Regions from separate parts of the Delftia sp. 60 genome, predicted to be linked through region 1. Evidence: predicted binding sites of a transcription regulator. Region 1 holds the regulator's gene; each other region holds the start of a gene.
The links. The regulator FNR, encoded in region 1, switches genes on or off when oxygen is low (the NO sensors DNR and NnrR bind a similar motif). The targets are predictions, from matches to a motif close to TTGATNNNNATCAA.
Positions count from the first base shown of each region.

Region 2: the regulator FNR is predicted to act here: its motif matches at 1,882-1,895, upstream of cyoA (ubiquinol oxidase subunit II).
Region 3: the regulator FNR is predicted to act here: its motif matches at 1,903-1,916, upstream of clpB (ATP-dependent chaperone ClpB).

Region 1 covers NZ_PEFD01000001.1:2,851,331-2,854,604, forward strand. Annotated here, with positions in the region: gene ccoG (cytochrome c oxidase accessory protein CcoG) at 1-449, shown strand, start outside; gene CLV01_RS12935 (FixH family protein) at 507-821, shown strand; gene CLV01_RS12940 (hypothetical protein) at 1,001-1,288, shown strand; gene fnr (fumarate/nitrate reduction transcriptional regulator Fnr) at 1,370-2,089, opposite strand; gene hemN (oxygen-independent coproporphyrinogen III oxidase) at 2,252-3,274, shown strand, end outside.
Region 2 covers NZ_PEFD01000001.1:4,281,249-4,284,522, forward strand. Annotated here, with positions in the region: gene CLV01_RS19385 (hypothetical protein) at 1-297, shown strand, start outside; gene CLV01_RS19390 (MFS transporter) at 354-1,691, opposite strand; gene cyoA (ubiquinol oxidase subunit II) at 1,990-3,036, shown strand; gene cyoB (cytochrome o ubiquinol oxidase subunit I) at 3,103-3,274, shown strand, end outside.
Region 3 covers NZ_PEFD01000001.1:5,461,441-5,464,714, forward strand. Annotated here, with positions in the region: gene clpB (ATP-dependent chaperone ClpB) at 1-1,807, opposite strand, end outside; gene CLV01_RS24580 (AraC family transcriptional regulator) at 1,941-2,849, opposite strand; gene CLV01_RS24585 (DMT family transporter) at 2,954-3,274, shown strand, end outside.

The sequences.
Region 1 (3,274 bases):
GCCTGTGGCGGCGTGCCCAGGTGCTGCGCCGCATCTTCCGTCCGCGCGTGCTGATCTACTCGGCCGTGCTGATCGGCTTGAGCGTGGCCATGATCGTGAGCCTGGCGCTGCGCCAGTCGGTCAAGGTGGACGTGATCCGCGACCGCGCCTCGCTGTCGCGCATCGTGGCGGGCGGCAAGCTGGAGAATGTCTACCGCCTGCAGATCATGAATGCCACCGAGCAGGCCCAGCGCTACCGCATCAGCGCCCATGGCCTCGATGGGCTGGAGCTGGCGTCCGAGCAGGAAGTCGAGGTCGGCCCGGCCGAGACGCGCGGCATTGCGGCGCGCCTGCAGATTCCCTACGGTTCGGCCGAGCCGGGCTCGCACACCGTATTCTTCGATATCGATGCCGTGCATTCAGGCGCGGGACGCGCGTCCGAAAAGGCCGTCTTCCTGGTGCCCCGGTGATGTTCCTGGCAGGCGCGGCACGGTCCGCGCCTGCCGCCTGAAAGAAAGAGGTTTCCCATGTCTTCCAGTCCCGCAGTGTCCGCGCCCGCGCAGGCTCCCTCGCACCCCGACGCCGGCAAGCCCTGGTGGAAGTTCGGCCATGTCTGGCTGGTGGTGGCCGGCCCGGCGGCCGTGGTGGTCGCTGCCGTGATCACGGCCATCATCGCCATCAATGGCGCCGATCCCGTGATCGACCCCGACTACTACCGCAACGGCATCAAGATCAACGAGCGTGCCGATGGCGTGCGCGAAGTGCCCAAGAGCATGGCGCCCGCCGTCACCGGCCGCAACCATGCGGCCACGCCCGCGCACGATCACCCCACCGACCGCTGATCGCCGTGCACCCCTGCAAGAGGCCGCAGTCGCGGCCTTTTTGCATGGCGGATCGCATCTCCGGCATTCGCGACGGGTGAGGGTTTCCTACAGGCGTGCAGGGCGCTGCGGGGCTTGGCGCCATGCGTTGGCGCGGCGCACAATGAAGGCGACCCCTCGACAGCACAAGGAGATCGCTGATGTTGGCCCAACGCTGGATGTGGATTGCCTGGCCTGCCTTTCTGGCAGCCGCCGTGATGGAGATGCTGGTTTTTGCCTTTGTGGACCCGCTGGAGCTGCATTGGCTCGGCGACCTGGGCTGGTCGCGCCAGGGCATCTACACGCTGGCCTTCTTTGCCTTCTGGGGCGTGACCATGCTCTCCAGCCTGATGACCACCATGCTGGGCCGCTCGGCCCGCGATCTCAATGACGGCGTGGTCTCCGAGCCCGACCCGGACCTGGCCATGCAGGGGCTGGGGCGGGACTGAGCGAGAGCCCGCCGCAATGAACAAGGCCCGCTGTCGCGGGCCTTGTTCATTGGCGGATGAATGCTTGCCGCCCTTGCAGCCTCACTGGCACTGCTGGCTGTTGACGATGCGCTTGAGCGCCTCCGTGTCCAGGATGCGCAGATGGCGCTGGCGCACCTCGATGATGTTGTCGTCCGCGAACTTGGAGAAGGTGCGGCTCACCGTCTCCAGCTTCAGGCCCAGGTAGCTGCCGATTTCCTCGCGCGTCATGCGCAGCACCAGTTCGGACTTGGAAAAGCCCCGCGCATGCAGGCGCTGCACCAGGTTGAGCACGAAGGCGGCCAGGCGCTCTTCGGCGCGCATGCTGCCCAGCAGCAGCATCACGCCGTGCTCGCGCACGATCTCGCGGCTCATGACCTTGTGCACATGGTTTTGCAGGGCCGTGACCTCGCGCGACAGGTCTTCCAGCTTGTCGAAGGGCATGACGCAGACTTCGGCGTCTTCCAGCGCGACGGCATCGCAGGTGTGGTGGTCGTTGACGATGCCGTCCAGGCCGATGATCTCGCCGGCCATCTGAAAGCCTGTGACCTGGTCGCGTCCGTCCTCGGTGGCCACGCAGGTCTTGAAGAAGCCGGTGCGGATGGCGTACAGCGAGGTGAATGTCTCGCCGTTGCGAAACAGCAGGCCTCCGCGCTTGACCTTGCGGCGCGTGGCCACGATGTCGTCGATGCGCTGCATCTGCTCGGCATCCAGGCCCATGGGCATGCACAGTTCGCGCAGGTTGCAGTTGGAGCAGGAGGCTTTGATGGTCTGAAGGTTCATGGAGTGATAAACATCAGCGGCACACAGCGTGCCGGCGGTGACCTCGTGGATTGCGATGAGTTGGATCAAATTGTCGCAGCAGTCCCTCAAACAACTCTTGATATGAGTCAAGGACATGACCGATGTGCTGCGGCACAGTCGAGGTATTAGAGGAAAAAACCCATGACCGCTGTCACCCCAGAGCTGCTGCGTCGCTTTGACGTACCGGGGCCCCGATACACCTCGTTCCCTACCGCCGACCGCTTTGTCGAGGCCTTTGGTGCAGAGGACTATATCCTGGCGCTGCAACAACGCAAATCGAGTACCGCAGCGCGTGCCATGCCTTTGTCGCTGTATGTGCACGTGCCCTTTTGCGAGTCGCTTTGCTACTACTGCGCCTGCAACAAGATCGTGACGCGCCACCACGATCGCGCCGCCGTCTACCTGGACTACCTGGCGCGCGAGATGGCCTTGCATACTGCCCATTGCGGCAAGGGCCAGACCGTCAGCCAGCTGCACCTGGGCGGCGGCACGCCCACCTTCTTCTCCGACGACGAGTTGCGCACGCTGATGGGCCTGTTGCGCGAGCATTTCAAGCTGGAGCCGGGTGGCGAGTACTCCATCGAGGTCGATCCGCGCACCGTCAGCGTCGAGCGCCTGGCCGTGCTCAAGGAGCTGGGCTTCAACCGCCTGAGCTTCGGTGTGCAGGACTTTGACGAACAGGTGCAGATCGCGGTTCATCGCGTGCAGCCGGCCGAGCAGGTGTTCGAGCTGGTGGCGGCCGCGCGGCAGCTGGGCTTTGCCTCCATCAACGTGGACCTGATCTACGGCCTGCCCAAGCAGACGCCCGAATCCTTCGAGCGCACGCTGGCCCAGGTCAACGCGCTGCGGCCCGACCGCATCGCGCTCTATGCCTATGCCCACCTGCCCGAGCGCTTCAAGCCGCAGCGGCGCATTGCGGCCGAGGATCTGCCCCAGGGGGCCGACAAGCTGGCCATGCTGTCGCGTTCCATCGCCGCGTTCATGGACGGTGGTTATGTTTACGTGGGCATGGACCACTTCGCCCTGCCCGAGGACTCGCTGGCCGTGGCCAAGCGCCAGGGCCGGCTGCACCGCAACTTCCAGGGCTACAGCACCCAGCCCGACTGCGACCTGATTGCGCTGGGCGTGTCGGCCATCGGCAAGGTGGGTGCCAGCTACAGCCAG
Region 2 (3,274 bases), 1.4 Mb from region 1:
GGATCCGATCCGGCCAAACCGCCAACACCGCCGAAACCGCCCAAGCCACCAAAAAGCCGCATCGTGCCCTGGCTCATCGGCCTGCCCGTGGCCTTCTTCGCTGTGCTCATGCTGGCTGGCCAGTTGCTGTCCACGCCCGAAGGTGAGGCGCGCTGGGTGGAGCGCGAAACCATCAAGATCTGCCGCAAGGAAACCGCGCGGCCAGAGGCCGAGCGCAAGACGCAGCAGTTTGAATCGGTGCAGGACTGCGACAGGCTCGAATTCGACTTCAAGCAGCGCTACGGTGAAAACCCCTGAGGCGAAGTCACAACGAAAAAGGCCGGCAGAGCCGGCCTTTGATTTGCTGCGCCCGTTCAGTCGCGCGTCTCGATGGCGCGGTTGATGCCCAGCGCCGCCAGCGTGCACAGCGCACCCGACAGCAGATAGATCCCCAGCGCCACCAGTCCGAAGCGCGAGGACACGCCCAGGGCCACCAGCGGAGCGAATGCCGCGCCCACCAGCCAGGCCATGTCCGAGGACAGAGCAGCACCCGTGTAGCGATAGCGTGAGGGGAAGTTGGACGTCACCGTGCCGGCCGCCTGGCCATAGGACAGGCCCAGCAGGATGAAGCCGACGATGATGAACACGTTGTTCCCCATCGTTCCGCTGCCCAGCAGCCAGGGCGCCAGGAAGCTGAAGATGCCGATCAGGCAGGCCATGGTGCCCAGCGTGTTGCGCCGGCCCACACGGTCGGCCAGCCAGCCCGAGACCATGATGGCGGCAGCCGCACAGAAGGCGCCCACGATCTGCACCCCGAGCACATGGGTCACCGACTGGTCCGAGTACAGCGAGATCCAGGACAGCGGGAAGATGGTCACCAGGTGGAACAGCGCAAAGCTGGCCAGGGCGGCAAACGCACCGATCACCACGTTGCGACCCTCGTCGCGCATCAGCGGCAGCACGCCCATGGGCTCCAGCTCACGCTGCTGCAGCAGTTCGGTGTAGGACTGGCCCACGACCAGGCGCAGCCGGGCAAACAGTGCCACGACGTTGATGGCAAAGGCCACGCAGAAGGGATAGCGCCAGCCCCAGCTGAGGAACTCGTCGGCTCCCACATGGGCGTAGATGAAGGCAAACAGCCCTGCCGCGAGCACGAAGCCCAGCGGCGCGCCCAACTGGCCCATCATCGAATACCAGCCGCGCCGGTTCTTGGGCGCCGACATGGCCAGCAGCGACGGCAGGCCGTCCCACGAGCCGCCCAGCGCAATGCCCTGGCCTATGCGCAGCAGCGCCAGCACGATGATGGCGTTCACCCCCGCCTGCTGGTAGCTGGGCAGGAAGGCCATGCCCACGGTGCACACGCCCAGCAGAAACAGCGCCAGCGTCAGCTTGGTCGCCCGCCCCCAGCGCCGCTGCACGGCCATGGACAGCGCCGTGCCCAGCGGCCGGGCCACGAAGGCCAGCGAGAAGATGGCGAACGACATCAGCGTGCCGTCGAGCTTGGAAAGGTAGGGAAACAGCAGCGCCGGGAAGACCAGCACGCAGGCGATGCCGAACACGAAGAAGTCGAAGTACTCCGAGGATCGCCCGATGATCACGCCGACGGCGATTTCGTTGGGCGTGACATCTTCGTGGGTGTCGGCGCGGGACAGAGATTCTTTGCTCTCATAGCTTCCGCCGGGGAAGCTTGCAGTTGTGTCGAGGCCGCTCATAGATGGATGCTCCTTGTCTCGTCTCACTGACAGCTCTGTTCTACGCCCTCGCTTGATCTGGCGCAAGGCGGTTTCCACCTCGACCGGCCTCGGTGTTTGTCCTGCTGCGCGCGACGCGAAAATGCGGCCTCCGGACCGCCAGGCACCTGACGTGCACCCGTCCAGGTAGCAGAAAGTTCCCGGGTTCTCCTTGACGTTGGACAAAATGTCCAATGGACAAATTTATACTTCGTAATACATTTGCCCGGATCTTGTAATCCGCGTTTCTATGTAAACGCGCTCTTGTTGCGCCCCTAGCATGCTAAAAATCAAGGAACTCCGTGGGCCTGCGTGGCTCACCGCGGCCGCTTTGACAGCCAGTCTCACTGGCTGCAGCAAAGCCGTCGTGCTCAACCCCGCCGGCGACATCGCCGCGCAGCAAGGCAACCTGGTGGTCACGGCCACCTTGCTGATGCTGATCATCATCATCCCGGTGATCATCCTCACGCTGCTTTTCGCCTGGAAATACCGCCAGTCGAACACCGAGGCCCACTACGACCCCGAATGGCACCACTCCACCACGCTGGAGCTGGTGATCTGGTCCGTGCCGCTGATGATCATCATCGCGCTGGGCGCCATCACCTGGATCAGCACCCACAAGCTGGACCCCTACCGTCCGCTGGACCGCGTCTCGGCCACCAAGCCGCTGAGCACCGATGTCAAGCCGCTGGAGGTGCAGGTCGTGGCCATGGACTGGAAGTGGCTGTTCTTCATCCCTGAAAAAGGCATCGCCACCGTCAACGAGCTGGCCGCTCCCGTGGATCGTCCCATCCACTTCAAGCTGACCGCCACCTCGACGATGAACTCCTTCTACGTGCCTGACCTGGCCGGCATGATCTATGCCATGCCCGGCATGCAGACCGAGCTGAACGCCGTGATCAACAAGCCCGGCGTGTTCCACGGCCTGGCATCGCACTACAGCGGCGCCGGCTTCTCGGGCATGACGTTCAAGTTCCATGGCCTGAGCAACGAAGAGTTCGATCAGTGGGTTGCCAAGGCCAAGTCCGAAGGCAAGGCCCTGACGCGCGATACCTACCTGAACCTGGTCAAGCCCAGCGAGCGCAACCCGGTCGAGCGCTTCGCCACGGTGGACGAAGGCCTGTACGACAAGGTGCTCAACCGCTGTGTCGAAGAAGGCAAGATGTGCATGCATCACATGATGGCCATCGACGCTGCCGGCGGCGAAGCCTATCTCAAGGCCGTGGGCATGAACCTGCCCCAGGATGTGTGCACGGTGCAAAACGCCGACCGCGTCGTGGCCTTCCTGGACCAGCGCGACGGCTCCGCAGCCGCTGCGCAGCAATAAGCAGTTAGCGGACGCGGACGACGGCCAGACCGCCGCCCGCTCCCATCACGACCTAAGAGACTCGATATGTCTGAACATACCTCCCCGGCACAGGCCCACTGGCTGCTGGGACGCATCACTTGGGACTCCATCCCGATGGCGCATGAGCCCATCGTGCTGGCGACCTTCATCGCCGTGGTGCTCGGCGGCCTTGCCGTGCTGGGCCTGCTCACCAAGTTCCGCCTGTGGGGCCCGCTGT
Region 3 (3,274 bases), 2.6 Mb from region 1:
GCCGGTTGGGATCGGACAGGCCCGAGCGCGAGCGGCGAATGGCATTGGCCACGGCCGAGATGGCCTCGTCCTGGCCGACGACGCGGTCATGCAGCCGGTCTTCCATACGCAGCAGCTTGTCCTTCTCGACCTGCATCATCTTGGCCACGGGAATGCCCGTGGCACGGCTGACCACTTCGGCAATTTCCTCGGCGCCGACATGGGTGCGCAGCAGCCTGTGGGCGGGCGCGCCGCCCTGCCCCTGCTCGTTGGCCTGGGCTTCGTTGAGCTGCTTTTCCAGCGAGGGCAGCTTGCCGTATTGCAGCTCGGCCACCTTGTTGAAGTCGCCCTTGCGCTTGAGCTCCTCGATCTGGATGCGGATCTGGTCGATCTCCTTGCGGATCTGCTCGGAGCCCTGGGCGCTGGCCTTCTCGCTCTTCCAGACCTCTTCCAGGTCGGCGTACTCGCGCTCCAGGCTGCCGAGTTCTTCCTCGATCAGCTGCAGGCGCTTTTGCGAGGCCTCGTCCTTTTCCTTCTTCATGGCCTCGCGCTCGATCTTGAGCTGGATCATGCGGCGCTCGAGCTTGTCCATGACCTCGGGCTTGGAGTCGATCTCGATCTTGATCTTGGCCGCCGCCTCGTCGATCAGGTCGATGGCCTTGTCGGGCAGGAAGCGGTCGGTGATGTAGCGGTGGCTCAGCTCGGCCGCAGCCACGATGGCCGGGTCGGTGATGTCCACGCCGTGGTGGGCCTCGTAGCGCACCTGCAGTCCACGCAGGATGGCGATGGTGTCCTCCACGGAAGGCTCCTCGACCAGCACCTTCTGGAAGCGCCGCTCCAGCGCCGCATCCTTTTCGATGTACTTGCGGTATTCATCGAGCGTGGTCGCGCCGATGCAGTGCAGCTCGCCGCGCGCCAGGGCCGGCTTGAGCATGTTGCCCGCGTCCATGGCGCCATCGGCCTTGCCGGCACCGACCATGGTGTGGATCTCGTCGATGAACAGGATGATGCGGCCCTCTTCCTGCGCCACTTCCTTGAGCACGGACTTCAGGCGTTCCTCGAAGTCGCCACGGTATTTGGCGCCGGCCAGCAGGCCCGCCATGTCCAGCGACAGCACGCGCTTGTTCTTGAGGCTTTCGGGCACCTCGCCGGCCACGATGCGCTGGGCCAGCCCCTCGACAATGGCGGTCTTGCCCACGCCGGGCTCGCCGATGAGCACGGGATTGTTCTTGCTGCGGCGCTGCAGCACCTGGATGGAGCGGCGGATTTCGTCGTCGCGGCCGATCACCGGATCGAGCTTGCCGATGCGCGCGCGCTCGGTCAGGTCCATGGTGTATTTCTTGAGGGCCTCGCGCTGGCCTTCGCCTTCGGCGCTGTCCATGGTCTGGCCGCCGCGCACGGCGTTGATGGCCGACTCCAGGCTGGAGCGCGTCACGCCGCTTTCCTTGAGCAGTTGGCCTGCGCGCGTGGAAGAGCCGCTGCTGTCGGTCAGCGCCAGCAGGAACAGCTCGCTGGCAATGAACTGGTCGCCGCGCTTGAGGGCTTCCTTCTCGGTCGCCTGCAGCAGCCGGCCCAGCTCGGAGCCGACCTGCACCTGGTCCTGGTGCTGCACGCGCGGCAGATCAGCCAGGGCCTTCTCGGCCGCGGCCTGCAGCTGGCCCACGTTGGCGCCGGCGCGCTGCAAGAGCGAGCGCGGACCATCGTCCTGGCGCAGCAGCGCCACGAGCAGGTGCAGGGGTTCGATATTGGATTGGTCACCGCCCAGGGCCAGCGTTTGCGCGTCGGCCAGGGCTTCCTGGAACTTGGTTGTCAATTTGTCGATTCGCATGGTGTTTCTTTTCGCTCCTGAAACAGGGTCATTGCGATTTATCTGATACCGGCAGGGCAAATTTCAAGCCATGCCCGGCCCGCAAGGACAGACGCTTGCGCCAGATCAAGGCCGGCGAGACCGGCCATCCTTCTCAAGCATTGCGCTGAAAGATCGAGAACTGCGTAGGCGTAACGCCCAAATGCGCCCGGAAGCTGCGCACCAAGTGGCTGGCGCTGGAAAAGCCGCAATCCAGCGCCAGCTCGGCCAGCGGCGGCACGTTGCGCGCAGACAGGGCACGCCGTGCCCGGGCCAGTCGCTGCTGCAGCACCCATTCGTGCACCGTGCAGCCCATGCTCTGGCGGAACATGCGTGCGAAATGGAATTCCGAGAGGCAGGCCTGTCTCGCCAGTGCCGGTAGCGACACGGCCTTGGAGTCATGCAGATGCGCCTCGACATGGGCCAGCACCCTGCGCCGCATGGCCGCAGAGAGCCCGCCCAGCGGCCGCTGCAGCGCCTGCAGCTGGCGCGGCGTGGCGGACTGCAGCACCAGCCGATCCACCAGCTGCTGACCAATGGCATCGGCCGCCAGTTGCTGCTGCGGGTCCTGCCAGTCCAGCTGCATCAGCGCACGGGCACCGGCGTGGAAGGCCTGATCATCCCCGTAGATCTGCGCACGCAAGGTGCGCGAGCGGGGCTCGGCATCCAGCATGCGGACCACGCGCCCCGCCCAGGCCAGGTCGGACACATACAGGTGCAGGAACTGCACGGGCGAGCGCACCAGCCAGTGCGATTCGTCCTCTGGCGTGAAGATGCAGATGCGCCCCGGCGCCCCCATGGCCTCGGGCCGCGCCTTGAGCTGCGAGCCCTCGCCCCCGGCCAGGTAGACCGATAGCGTGTGGTGACCGGGCTGGCAGTAGCGCACCTCGTCGTCCACATTGGCCCAGACGGCCAGCTCCACCCCTTCGCTCAGGCGCACGCGCCGCTGCAGTCGGGCCTTGGAGCGTGACAGCACCTGGCACAGGTGGCTGGAGGGCAGCTCGGGCAGCGGCGTGGGCGTCATGGCAGCGATTGTGGTCCCGCAGCCATACCGACGCATGGCGCCAGGCCATCAAACCGCAGGAATCTGCCATGCCCGCCCAGCCTGCGGCGCCATCATCACCGGCCATGACTGCCACCCTCTATGCCCTGGTCGTGCTGATCTGGGGTTCGACCTGGATCGCCCTGAAGCTGCAGCTGGGCGCCGTGCCCGTGGAGCTGTCCATTGCCTACCGCTTTGCTCTGGCCGCCGTGCTGATGTTCGCCTGGCTGGCCTGGTCGCGGCAGCTGCGCGTGCCCCGCGGCCCGGCGCTGCCGCGCGTGCTGGCGCAGGGCCTGTGCCTGTTCAGCTTCAACTTCGTGTGCTTCATGCATGCCAGCGAGACGCTGGCCAGCGGCCTGGCCGCCGTGGTGTTCTCCAGCGCCAATCTCTGGAACGCGCTGCTGGCA